DNA from 3 places in the Agathobacter rectalis ATCC 33656 genome. Region 2 is predicted to be linked to each of the others. Evidence: predicted binding sites of a transcription regulator. Region 2 holds the regulator's gene; each other region holds the start of a gene.
What was found. The regulator HrcA, encoded in region 2, represses chaperone genes, less so after heat shock. The targets are predictions, from matches to a motif close to TGTTAGCACTCNNNNNNNNNGAGTGCTAACA.

Region 1: EUBREC_RS15050 (Hsp20/alpha crystallin family protein) is a predicted target of HrcA. The motif match lies at 2,421-2,451, and genes of this name have one in related genera.
Region 3: EUBREC_RS15200 (Hsp20/alpha crystallin family protein) is a predicted target of HrcA. The motif match lies at 2,246-2,276, and genes of this name have one in related genera.

What each region holds. Positions count from the first base shown of each region.
Region 1 is NC_012781.1:3,175,053-3,179,754, reverse strand. Features, by position in the region: gene EUBREC_RS15065 (AAA family ATPase) at 1-574, shown strand, start outside; gene EUBREC_RS15060 (GNAT family N-acetyltransferase) at 737-1,303, shown strand; partial or broken gene EUBREC_RS15055 (DegV family protein) at 1,632-2,361, shown strand; gene EUBREC_RS15050 (Hsp20/alpha crystallin family protein) at 2,580-3,023, shown strand; gene EUBREC_RS15040 (AAA family ATPase) at 3,587-4,702, shown strand, end outside.
Region 2 is NC_012781.1:1,796,648-1,801,349, forward strand. Features, by position in the region: gene dnaK (molecular chaperone DnaK) at 1-1,201, opposite strand, end outside; gene grpE (nucleotide exchange factor GrpE) at 1,343-2,008, opposite strand; gene hrcA (heat-inducible transcriptional repressor HrcA) at 2,023-3,105, opposite strand; gene EUBREC_RS08610 (hypothetical protein) at 3,555-3,746, opposite strand; gene EUBREC_RS08615 (cysteine-rich small domain-containing protein) at 3,814-4,065, opposite strand; gene EUBREC_RS08620 (cobyrinate a,c-diamide synthase) at 4,049-4,702, opposite strand, start outside.
Region 3 is NC_012781.1:3,204,496-3,209,197, reverse strand. Features, by position in the region: gene EUBREC_RS15210 (carbon storage regulator) at 1-229, shown strand, start outside; gene EUBREC_RS15205 (flagellin N-terminal helical domain-containing protein) at 401-1,642, shown strand; gene EUBREC_RS15200 (Hsp20/alpha crystallin family protein) at 2,405-2,848, shown strand; gene EUBREC_RS15195 (hypothetical protein) at 3,160-3,744, shown strand; gene EUBREC_RS15190 (methyl-accepting chemotaxis protein) at 3,791-4,702, shown strand, end outside.

The DNA.
Region 1 (4,702 bases), 1.4 Mb from region 2:
CAGTGGTAAATCAACTTTGTTGGAAGCACTTGCCGTAGCACATGGTTTTAATCCTGAGGGAGGAACAAAGAATTATGTTTTTTCTACGCATGATACACATTCAGAGTTGTGTGATGCGATAAGAATTGCCAAAGGCTATCGGAAGGAAAAGTGGGGATATTTTCTTAGGGCAGAAAGCTTTTATAATGTTGCAACACAGGAAGAAGAATATGCAGATATTACACATCCTTCCGCTAAATATCATGAAAAATCACATGGAGAGAGTTTTCTCGCATTAGCGCAGAATAATATGAATCCAAATGGCTTGTATCTTTTTGACGAGCCGGAAGCTGCATTATCACCACAGAGACAGCTTACATTGTTAATGCAAATATACAGATGTGCAAAAGAGGGAGCACAGTTTATTATAGTTACGCATTCGCCGATTTTGTTAGGAATACCAGATGCAGATATCTATTGTTTTGATAATGGATGCATACATCTGTGCGAATATGAGGATACAGAGAGTTACCAGGTAACAGAAATGTTTATAAATAATAGGCAGATGCTGTTGGATAGATTACTAACAGATTAGATAATAAAGAAATCAACAACTTCAAGTTTAACGAGGAGGTGCTTTACATGAAAAAAAGTTTATCAAGGAATTCGAATGTGGAGCCGGATTGTTAAAATGTCCCCGGTCGTATTTGATTCGATCACAAATTATATTAGAAAGCAGTTGGTAAAGGAGTAGGTTATGACATTAGAAACTGAGAGATTAATACTTCGTCCCTGGAAAGAGGATGATGCAGAGAGTTTATATAAATATGCAAAAAATCCAGAGGTTGGGCCTATAGCAGGATGGCCAGTACATACAAGTGTAGAGAATAGCAGAGAAATCATCAAAAGTGTTTTGGCAGCAGATGAAACATATGCAGTGTGTTTAAGAGAAGATAATGTTGCAATTGGAAGTATCGGATTGACTCCGCCAGCTCAGTCGCACACAAAAGCAGCTGATGATGAAATAGAAATTGGATATTGGATAGGTGTTCCATACTGGGGGCAGGGCTTGATTCCCGAAGCGGTTCGAGCTTTACAGAAGCATGCTTTTTTAGATTTGGGTTGTAGTGCTATATGGTGTGGATATTATGACGGAAATGAAAAATCAAAACGCTGTCAGGAAAAATGTGGATTCAAATATCATCATACGGAAGAAAATAAACCCTGTGCACTTATGGGAGATGTTAGAACGGAGCATTTTACTTATCTTACAAAAGAACAGTGGTCTGATAGTCAGGATAAAGTAAATTTTATGGAGGTATAGAACTGTGAAAAAACACCATATTGAATATGTTGAAGTTGTGGGTGTAGATGGTGGATCTTGCTCTTATTTGTATCCCTCTGTATAACGAAATGTTCAGAGGCTGCTTTACAGTGGTGGAAAGAAAAATATCAAAAAATTGATGATTAATGGTGAGATTGTGATAGAATGGAAAAAAGAGAAAAGCACACCTATTGTTTTGACCGTGGGTGAGCATGGATGCGGAAGCCATAGCTGTCATTAAGAAAAATATATAAATACGCCAGTGAAATAATACAGATTGGCGCAGTTCTCTTAGATGAAGGATTCAACAGAAAACGAGGTATTAAAGATGATAAAAATTATATCAGACAGTACATGTGATCTGTCACAGGAAGTTTTAGAAAGATACGATATAGATATTATTCCGCTTCATATTGTAAAATGAGATGAAGAACTGGAGGATGGACCGCAGATAGACATTCATGCATTGTATGAGTGGGCTGATAAAAATAAGACTACACCAAAGACTTCAGCTCCATCTATAGAAACAGCAATGAATGTAATGCGACCATATATTGATGAAGGCAGGGAGATCATATGCTTTTCCATATCAAGTGAGATGTCGACATCAATCAATGTGATCAGAATGGCGGCAGAAGAACTTGATGCGGAAGATAAAGTTACGGTGATAGATTCAAGAAATCTGTCCACAGGAATAGGCCTGCTTGTTGTTGAGGCGGCAGTTATGGCAGCAGATGGGAAATCCCGTGAGGAGATAAAAGCCGGAATTGATGAACTGATCCCGAAGGTAAGAGCAAGCTTTGTTGTAGATACACTTGTGTACCTTTACAGAGGTGGCAGATGCAATGCGGTTTCTGCGCTTATCGGAGGAGCATTGGCGCTTCATCCCATGATCGTTGTAAAGGATGGTAAAATGGATGCAAGCAGGAAATATAGAGGTAAGAGATTACATAGCCTCTCTTGGCATTTTTAAGGAAATTATAGAGACAAGAGCAGGTGGTGTGATTTCATCACATTGTGGGCCTGGCACACTCGGAGTGTTATTTATTGCAAAATAATGGAGTTTCATATGGTAAGTACTTTGAAGCTGCTCGGAAAATATAAACATTTTATAAATTATTAGCACTCGCTATTGACGAGTGCTAATAATAGGTGTATAACATAGTCAAGAACAAAGGAAAGGAACAAAAAGCAAAGGCTTTGAGTTCTTGAAACATCCCGGTTCCAAAGAAACAGGTTGACACAGATTTTATAGATTAAGAAGGAGAGATGACTTATGTTGATGCCTAGTATTTTTGGAGAAAACTTATTTAACGATGATTGGATGGATTTTTCATTTCCTGATGTTGACAAGGTGCTTTATGGTAAACACGCAAAGAACGTTATGAAGACTGATGTCAAGGAAACAGACAATAGCTACGAAGTAGATATAGATCTTCCGGGATTCAAGAAGGATGAGATTGAGGCTAAGCTGGAGAATGGTTACTTAACTATCAGCGCAGCCAAAGGACTTGACAAGGAAGAGAAGGATGAAAAGGATGGCAAGTACATCCGCAAGGAGCGCTATTCCGGTGCTATGAGCAGGTCTTTCTATGTAGGCGATGAGCTGAAACAGGAAGATATCAAGGCAAAGTATCAGGACGGTATTCTTAAACTTTCAGTTCCGAAGAAGGAGCAAAAGAAAGTTGAGACCACAAAGCATATTGCTATTGAAGGATAAACTTAATTTAAATCATGTTATGAGAAGTCGCACAGGCCTATGGCCTGGGCGGCTTTTTAAATTAAAATTATTACAATACGGTCACAGGAATGATTTGAATATATGGAAGCTTTGGGATGCAGCATCTATGCAAGTCGCAAGAACAACGGTTCAACGGATTTACGAGATTGCCAGGAAGAAAATAGCAGATAGCTGTCATTAAGAAGAATAGAAAAAATAAAATGGTTATTCAGATAAAAGATGATCGGTTCCTTCTACAGCTTTTATTAATTTCTTTAAGACTACCTTTTCCTTGAGAGAAAGCGGAAGTTCATCAATCGGTTTTTTATCAACTGATTTTTCTAATAATAATTCCTTAAACGCAAATTCAAATCATTGTCTTCATTAGGGCATGCGGAATTTAGAAATTCATTTTACAATGAAAATCGAAAAGCGCTCGAAAGAGCTCTTCTTGTGTATAGAAAAATGGGAATAATAGAACGGTAATAATATTTGTATTTTGCCCCTCAATCCGCTATACTATAACTAAGTATAGCGGATTGATACGTTTTGTGGAGGTTCATATGGTGAGTACTTTAAAACTGCCGGTAGGAATTGATAGTTTTGAAAAAATCAGAAGGAACAACTTTTATTATATTGACAAGACAAAACTCATAGAGCAATTGGTTGAAACCGGTGGAGAGGTCACTCTTTTTACGAGGCCGCGCCGTTTCGGAAAAACTCTTAACATGAGTATGCTTAAAGCTTTTTTTGAAACCGGTGCGGATGAGTCATTGTTTGATGGCTTATATATTGCGCAAAATAAGGCACTTTGCGAAGAACATATGGGTAAATATCCGGTTATATTCCTGTCATTAAAGAGTGTGGAGGGATTGAAATACGAGGATGCCATATATCGTATTACTGAGCTTATAGGAATGGAGGCAGAAAGATTCGGCTTTTTGGAAGATAGTGAATATCTGTCAGAAAATGAAAAAAAGCGTTACAAGGCGATTATTGCATTGAAGGATGGAACGAATGCAATGGATGAAAAAGTGCTTGTATCGAGTCTGCAGATTTTATCTCAATTATTATATAAGCATTTCGGACAAAAGACTGTAATATTAATTGATGAATATGATGTTCCTCTGGATAAGGCATTCCAGAATGGTTACTATAAAGAGATGGTTTCACTCATCAGAGGGCTTTTTGGAATGGCACTAAAGACAAACGAGAGCCTGCAGTTTGCAGTTTTGACAGGATGTTTACGGATCACGAAGGAAAGCATCTTTACAGGGCTCAATAACTTTAAAGTGATGTCTATTCTGGATGCAAGATTTGATGAACAGTTTGGATTTACAGATAATGAGGTGAAGAAAATACTGGATGATTACGATTTGGCATCACATTTCGAAGAGACAAAGGAATGGTATGATGGGTATCATTTTGGTAAGGCTGATATTTATTGTCCATGGGATGTCATAAACTATGTTGATCAGTTAAAATATGACAAGACTGCAGAACCGCAGGATTTCTGGTCAAATTCAAGCGGAAATGCGATTGTCCGCAGATTTATCGACATGGCTGATGTTTCTACAAAAACGGAAATAGAGAGGCTGATAGCAGGGGAGAGTATTGAAAAGGATGTAGCTCCTGAGCTGACCTACGATGAGATATATAAGAGCATAGAAAATCTGTGG
Region 2 (4,702 bases):
TAGAGAATATCTGGCTCTTTCTTGTAGGAATAGTTGTATTTCTCTCGATAAGTCTTGTAGCAACACCACCCATTGTCTCGATTGAAAGAGAAAGTGGAGTAACATCAAGGAGAAGTACTTCGCCTGCACCGGCATCTCCTGCAAGCTTACCACCCTGGATAGAAGCACCGATTGCTACGCACTCATCAGGGTTAAGAGACTTGCTTGGCTCTTTTCCTGTCATCTGCTTTACCTTGTCCTGTACGGCCGGAATACGTGTAGAACCACCTACAAGTAATACCTGTCCAAGGTCTGCATTTGTAACGCCTGCATCCTTCATAGCGTTCTGTACAGGGATTGCTGTTCTCTCTACGAGGTCATGTGTCAGCTCATCGAATTTTGCTCTTGTAAGAGTCATATCGAAATGCTTTGGTCCCTCTGCTGTAGCTGTGATGAATGGAAGGTTGATGTTTGTAGTAGTAGCTGAAGACAGCTCCTTCTTTGCCTTCTCAGCAGCTTCCTTTAATCTCTGGAGTGCCATCTTGTCTGTAGAAAGATCAACACCCTCTGCCTTCTTGAACTCGTCAATCATCCACTGTGTTACCTTGTTATCGAAATCATCACCACCAAGGTGTGTATCACCGTTTGTAGATAATACTTCGATTACTCCGTCACCAATCTCGATGATAGATACATCAAATGTACCACCACCAAGGTCATAAACCATAATCTTCTGCTCTTTCTCATTGTCAAGACCATAAGCAAGTGCTGCTGCTGTAGGCTCGTTGATTATACGCTTTACATCAAGACCTGCAATCTTGCCGGCATCCTTTGTAGCCTGACGCTGAGCATCGTTGAAGTAAGCAGGTACTGTGATAACTGCCTCTGTAACCTTCTCACCAAGGTATCCCTCTGCATCAGCCTTTAACTTCTGAAGTACCATAGCTGAAATCTGCTGTGGGCTGTAGCTCTTGTCATCAATCTGCACCTTGTAATCTGTACCCATATGTCTCTTGATAGAAGAAATTGTCTTCTCAGCATTTGTAACTGCCTGACGCTTTGCAGGCTCACCGATAAGTCTCTCTCCTGTCTTTGTGAAAGCAACTACTGAAGGTGTGGTTCTTGCACCCTCCTGGTTTGCTATAACTGTAGGTTTTCCACCTTCCATAACTGCTACGCAGCTGTTTGTTGTTCCTAAATCAATACCAATGATTTTGCCCATTTTATTTTCCTCCTATTAAATATAGTGTTTTTACATGTTTAATATATTTGTAACCATCCGTTGTCTCACATGAATCCCTTAAATGCTGTCTGCATTCATATAAATCTGATTCACTGCCATGCCGGATAGATGTACACATCATTACTGTACTACCGATACCATGCTGTGGCGTACCACTGAATCCTTGTACATATAGCCCTTCTGAAGCTCCTGTGCTACGGTGCCTGACTCAAGCTCATCATTTTCAACCTGCATCACTGCATTGTGGAAATCAGGATCAAACTCCTGTCCTACGCACTCTATTGGCTTTACACCTGCAGCATCAAGCTCTGTGAGCATCTGCTTGTAGACCTTATCCATACCTGTGATAAAAGGATCATCCTTCTTATCATCCGGTACTGCTGCAAGACCTCTCTCGAAATTGTCGATTACAGGAAGGATTTTCTCAACTATTGTCTTTGCTCCCATGTCAAACATCTGGGATTTTTCCTTCTCACTTCTCTTGCGGAAGTTCTCGAACTCTGCCATCTGTCTTTTCAGACGGTCGTTAAGCTCTTCTATCTGCTCATCCTTCTTGTCTTTTTTCTTTTTCTTGAAGAGACCTTTCTTTTCATCTGACTTATCATCTGCTTTTGCATCTGCATCAGCTAAAGCATCATCATCTGATTCAGTTTCATTAATATCTGTATCTTTTGCTTCTTCGGCTGCCTGAGTGCTTTCCTCATCAGCTCCTTCAATCTCTATCTCTTCTGCTTTGCTTTCTGCAGTCTCATTGTCGATTGCTTCTTTTTTAATATCCTCTGGCATTTTTGACCACCTTCCTATGTTTCATCCTCAGACTTCTTATAAATTCCATCTAACTGGGATTTAAGAGTCTTTAGATTATCCATTACTTTTTCATAATCCATACGCTTTGGTCCGACAATTCCTATCGTGCCCTTTACGCCCTCACCCAGATCATATGTCGCAGTGACAACACTGCAGTCCTTCATGGTCTGGATTGGAGATTCATTTCCTATATAAACCTGAATGCCTGTTCCATTGTCCTTCTTCTCGGAATCGGATAGGGATTCAGTAACAAGGCTTGCTAGCTCTTCCTTTTCCTCAAATGCTGACAAAAGTGTCGCTGCATTATTGGAATCCGAAAGCTCAGGATACTTCAGAATATTTGTCGCTCCGCTGGTGTAAATCTTAAGATCCTCACTCTCAGCAAAGGTCTGTGCCAATGCATCAATCACATCAGAGACAATTCCTGAATGAATACCGGCTCTCTCCTTTATGCTTGCAATGTTTCCAAGATTAATCTCGTTCATTGCGAGTCCGTTTAATGAGGTGTTAAGCAGAATGTTGAGCTTAAGTATCGTCTCATTGTCAAGCGGCTCATATAAATCAAGCATCTTGTTTCTGACCATATTATTGTTCATAACAATTACTGCAAGCAGGTGCTGGTCGTCAACCTGTGAAAGCTGGATGAATTTCACCTTGTTGTGATTGACATCCGGTGCAGAAACAAGTGTGGCATAATTAGTATTGTTTGCAAGTACCTTTGCCGCCTGCTTTAACACCTGCTCCATCTTCTCGGTATTTTCAATGACCAGCTCCTTCATATCAGAAAGTTCTTTTTCCTTCTTATCATTGGTCTCTATAAGATGGTCTACATATAATCTGTAGCCCTTATCCGAAGGAATTCTTCCTGCTGAGGTATGTGGCTGTACTATATAGCCCATCTCCTCTAAGTCGCTCATCTCATTTCTGATTGTTGCCGAGCTCAGATTAAGATCTGTATATTTTGAAATTGTACGTGAGCCAACCGGCTCTCCTGTGGCGAGATAATTGCGGATGATTGCATCCAGTATGGTAAGCTGTCTCTCGCTCAACTCTAGTTCTTTGTTTTCATTTTCCATTGGTCACACGCTCCATCTGAAGTATGCTTTTAATTTGTTAGCACTCTGTATTTTGGAGTGCTAATTTTTTATCTGTACATAACATACCACCACCTATTAGCAATGTCAACCCTCGAGTGCTAATTTTTTTAATAAAATTTTTGAAACCCTTGATTTTACTGGGGTTTCAGGCTTTATTAATTTTCTATTAAATTGATTTTGGCGGTATTTACACCACTTTTACACCATTTTTCAATTTTTCATTTCATGCTTAGCATCAAATGATACAAAAAAGCAGTCGATCCTAAATGTGAAAGACTGCTTTATATCATATTTCTTATTGCTTTGTGTGTATATTTAGCTGATTGTCTATATCCCTTCCTGCATACATTACTCTAAGTATTGTTACAACCATTCAAAAATTCCTCTCAAATCACTGTCAGCCTGTTCTGATACTTCTATCTCATATATCATAAGCCATAATCTTTGCGAATATCAGAAAAGGCTTTCTTAGCATTTTTTGTCCGTCCAGCCTGCATATCCGCATATCCCTTCTCTAATTTTTCATTAAACTCTATCTCTGATAATGCGCTGATATCAACAGGTCTGGCAGATGGTATTTTTACTTCAAACGGAAGACCTCTCTGTAAGATAATCTGCATATAAAACATCTCCTTCCTGCCATATTTTTATGTTATGCAAAACCTCCGAACGGCTTTAGGCCATAAATCAGTTATTATTATTCCTAATCAAAATCTGTATGATTTTATCATAATTTTCCGGTCTGTGTGGAAACGTACAGTCTGTACATACCTTGATTTTTTTGCCATTCTTCTCTATGTAGGTCTTACTTCCGGGACAGTTTGGCATACTATACATAGGACAATAACAAAACAGACAATTAAAGTCATCCGAAAGTCCCTTGTGACACGGAAAATATTTGCAATCTGTGTTTTTAAAGTATTTATAAGAGTTTTCCATTTTTATTCCTTCTATATTCATATGCTTTTCTCACAAAGCTCTCTGCAAAATGCGGATTTGACGGATAATACAGGTGCGGAAATCCAAGCCAGTAATTATCATGGCTTATCACGCAGTCGTAGCTTCTGCCTGTGGCCGGCTTGGTCGCAATACAATCGGCTCCATTATCGGTGCTGTCGTAATAATGAAATTCATGCGCCTTTATTTTTTCATTTTGCGGTAGAAAATTGCTATGCTTTTCCGCAAGCTCAATATATCCGAACCTGACCAGCTTTCCCTTAAAATGACACCCACCATCTAATGCCCCCACAAGCTTAGACTTATTCATATCATTTTGTATATCTGCTTTATTTTGTACATCAGCCTTGTTTTGCTCATCTGTATCATCACAGATGTTACGGATATATGTGTGTAGATACATAAACCCTCCACACTCTGCAACCGTCGGCATTCCAGCTCTAAAAGCTTTTTTTATGGCATTCAGCATAGATACGTTTTTACTCAATTCCTTTGCATACAGCTCCGGATAACCGCCTCCAAGCAGCATTGCATCACAATCCTTTGGAAGCCTGGTATCGTGAAGCGGTGAAAAATACTGTAATTTTGCACCGCATTTTTCGAGCATTCTTAGGTTATC
Region 3 (4,702 bases), 1.4 Mb from region 2:
CGGAGACGATATCCGAATCGTGTTCGCAGGGGGAACCGGAAAGCACTGTCGATTACTGATAGATGCCCCAAAAGAACTGAATATCGCAAGATCCAACAACGAACCGGACCCGGCGAAGCGAAAAGATACATATTATCCCGAACCTGAATTTTCCAGTGAAGCAAAGAAACAAATCAAGCAAATCATCTGGAATGAGAAAGAACGTCAGAAAAAGACGCAAAGCAACTAATCATGTTAATAGGCGGCCGTGGCATCTGCCACACCCGGGAAGCCGCTTGTTATAGAAAACCGCAACTGCTTAAATAAAAATAAACACAAAGCAGCTGCAAAATCCTCGGGAAAAGGATTTCCAGAGGTCAAACATAATAACCCATGAATATGGGACAAGGAGGATTATATTATGGTAGTACAACACAATATGCAGGCAGCAAATGCCAACAGAATGCTCAACGTAACAACAGGTCAGCAGGCTAAATCTACAGAGAAGCTCTCTTCTGGCTACAGAATCAACCGTGCAGCAGATGATGCAGCAGGACTTACAATTTCTGAGAAGATGAGAAAGCAGATCAAGGGACTTGACAGAGCTTCAACAAATGCTCAGGATGGTGTTTCAGCAGTACAGACAGCCGAGGGTGCTCTCACAGAGGTTCACTCAATGCTTCAGCGTATGAACGAGCTTGCTGTTCAGTCAGCAAATGGTACAAACTCTGCAACAGACAGAAAGGCAATTCAGGATGAGGTTAATCAGCTCTCAACAGAGATTGACCGTGTATCAGAGACAACAAAGTTCAACGAGACATACCTTCTTAAAGGAGACAGTAAGACTGCAGCCAAAGCTAACTTTATGAAATCTGGTTATACCTTACCCGCTAATCTAGCAAGCGAAGGTTCAAATACCAAAGATATTGATTCAGTAGATAAGCTTAAGGCCGCATTAGCTGCTGGTACCAAAATATATACGGAAGCATCTGCAAATGCTGGTGATAAACAGGACGCATCTAAAATAGCTGTTAATGGAAAAGATTATGCTTATGTAACTAAATTATATGATGCAAATGGTAAGCAGGTTTCAGCAGACAATATAATGAACAGCAAAAATGCAGATGGTACTACAGCAACCAATTATTATACAACTGATGGTGGTGCAGCTGCAGCTGCAGCTAAAAATAATATAACTATAACTGCTGCAAATGCGAAAGATGCCACTAAGGGATTTATTCAGCAGTTTGACGTTAATGGAAACTTATCTTTCAATCTTCATGTTGGTGCAGATTCATCATCTGATAACAAAATTAAGGTGGAAATTGCATCAATGGATTCAAAGGGTATAGGTATTAAAAATATCAAAGTGGATACAGAGGATGATGCAACAGCTGCAATTGATCGTATTTCAGAAGCAATCTCAAAAGTATCTTCACAGCGTTCATCACTCGGTGCAGTTCAGAACAGACTTGAGCATACTATCAACAACCTTGATAATGTAAGCGAGAACACCACATCAGCTGAGTCTCGTATCCGTGATACAGACATGGCTAAAGAGATGGTTAACTACAGCAAGAATAACATTCTTGCACAGGCTGGACAGTCTATGCTTGCACAGGCTAATCAGTCTAACCAGGGTGTACTTTCACTCTTACAGTAATCATCTACAATTTAATGTTGTACAAAGCAAAAAGAGCTCGAAAGAGCAATGTCATTAAGTTAAGAATTTTGACATAATTATAAAACACATCATATTTGCAATTGTTTGATAAATATGATGTGTTTTTTCTTTTGTCTATTTTGCAGCACAACAAAAAGACAGATTGTTTATCTGTCAAAAAAAACTTATAATTATCTATGATTAAGCCACTCTATATAGAAAGCTTACAGATGCCTGGGGTTTGACTTTGCGAGGGTCTTTTCGACCAGGTCTTACTGGTAATACATGCTTTTCTAAGATTATTAATTATTTTCATTTAATCACTATCCAAATAAATTCAAAATCCGTTTAGAATCAGTACTATATAATCGTCGCAAATTCCAGAAAATTAATAACACAGTATATAATATAAAATGCTTTTCAAATAATAGCAGATTAAAATATAAGATGTTTCCGATTGAAGTAAAGTCTGGAAAGCAATAAAAGCTAAGAATGATGGTAAGACAGAAGCAAGGACAAAATGATTTTTGAAAGCCAGGAGATGTTAAAATGGTAAATAATAATTCCGGTGTGCCAAAAGTAAATTATAAACAATTTATAAATTATTAGCACTCTCTATTGACGAGTGCTAATTTTAGGTATATAACATAGTCAAGAACAAAGGAAAGGAACAAAAAGCAAAGGCTTTGAGTTCTTGAAACATCCCGGTTCCAAAGAAACAGGTTGACACAGATTTTATAGATTAAGAAGGAGAGATGACTTATGTTGATGCCTAGTATTTTTGGAGAAAACTTATTTAACGATGATTGGATGGATTTTTCATTTCCTGATGTTGACAAGGTGCTTTATGGTAAACATGCAAAGAACGTTATGAAGACTGATGTCAAGGAAACTGACAATAGTTACGAAGTAGATATAGATCTTCCGGGATTCAAGAAAGACGAAATAGAAGCTAAGCTGGAGAATGGTTACTTAACTATCAGCGCAGCCAAAGGACTTGACAAGGAAGAGAAGGATGAAAAGGATGGCAAGTACATCCGCAAGGAGCGCTATTCCGGTGCTATGAGCAGGTCTTTCTATGTAGGTGATGAGCTGAAACAGGAAGATATAAAGGCAAAGTATGAGGATGGTATTCTTAAACTTTCAGTTCCGAAGAAGGAGCAAAAGAAAGTTGAGACCACAAAGCATATTGCTATTGAAGGATAAACTTAATTTAAATCATCTTATGAGAAGCCGCACAGGCCTATGGCCTGGGCGGCTCTTTTTCTTGTTGTAAACAAAATACATATTTATTACAGAAATTATCTGATTAATGGTAATTTTGACCTATTGCGCCATTTACTAAAGTAATCTAAAATTATATAAAATAATTGCTTTTATTTAACGATTAAGCTAAGCCCCGGACTGTTTGATACAGTTTGCGATAAGGCTTCGTCAGCGTGGAATGATATTGAAAAATAATGGAGATTATTATGTTATGAAGGACAAAAGTGAATGAAGAGGGAGGCTTATACAATATGGCAGAACCTATGGAACAGCCGAATTACGTGTTGCAGTTTAAAGAAGGCACTTATGTGTCAAAGCATGAATCAATATTAAAAAATATAGTAACAATTTTACTTATCGCTTATGCTTTGATTTATATATTTTTATATTTTGTTTTTGGCAAAAGTGTAACGAAAGAAATACCATTTTCAGTCTGGATCTGTGTTGTGGCTGGAGTTATTTACCGGATTTCAGTTGGAGGTGTTGTGATGAAACCATATCCAAGTGAATTATGGTTTTATGATGATTATATGGTGCATTGCAGGGTAATTACTTATTACAGCAAAAATAATGTTAGAAAAGAGTATTATAAATTTTATTATAAGGATGTAAGACAGTTACTTTTTAGAACACCATTATACAAGGTTGAGATACATGGAGTGACGGAGGCTACATTTTATAAATATAATAAGGATGGTACATTAAATTCTGTACCGCAGCAGAATATTACATGTGATGCACATTCTTCATTTTATACAATGTTTAATCCGGAAATTGATTTTGCAAAGGTATTTGAGACACATACACCATTAAAGATAGAATATCAGGATGCGTAAGAAATAATATAAGGATAAGTAGGAAAACTTTTCTAGAGGAGGTATTATGATGGTGGAAACAAAAGAAATTTCGGAATTGACGCGGTCGAATCGCATTGCGATGCTGTCACATATCAGTACGGTAACGGTTATGGTATTTTTTATGATATGGGAAAGCGTAAGAGGACAACTGTCTCCGGTATATATGACAATCGCTACGGTCGTTGGTGTTATACCTTTGATTGGCGAGGTGATTTGTTGGAAATCTAATACGGAACATGCGATGATCAAACATCTGGTTTCCTATGGATTTGCATTGTTTTACACAATATGTCTTTTTACCTCACCGACAAATCTGATTTATGTATTTGTAATTCCGATGATTTTTGTTGTCACCATTTACAGTGACACACGTTATCTTCTTCTGATTAATACAGGTACCATATTAGAGAGTATCATTGTTGTTGTGATCGGTGCGACAAAAGGCGGTTTTGGGTATCATGGAATCGAAGCAGCAGTTGTACAGATTGTTGTTATGATTATGGTTGGAGCGAATTCTGTTTTGACTACAAAAGTGATTCGCGAAAACACAAGAAAGAGATTTACAGAAGTGGCGCAGGCAAAAGCAGAGGCTGAAAATCTTCTGGAAAGAAATGAGGAACTTGATCAGCAGATTTCCGGCAATATTGCAGATATCAATGTACGTTTCGAAAAGCTGACAGCGGCATCTAAGACAACGACTGAGGCAATGCAGGAAGTATCTGCAGGTGCTACTGATACCGCAGAACATGTGCAGAATCAGTTGGAACAGACACATGCAATTCAGGACAAGGTGGATGAAGTTGCAACCGCTGTGGAAGAAATCGGAAACAGCATGACGCTTACTCTGAAAGCGTTAGCGGAAGGCAAACAGGATATCGAGCACCTGGCATCGGAAGTTGAAGCTTCTGTTGATAATGGAACCGAGGTTACAGAAAAA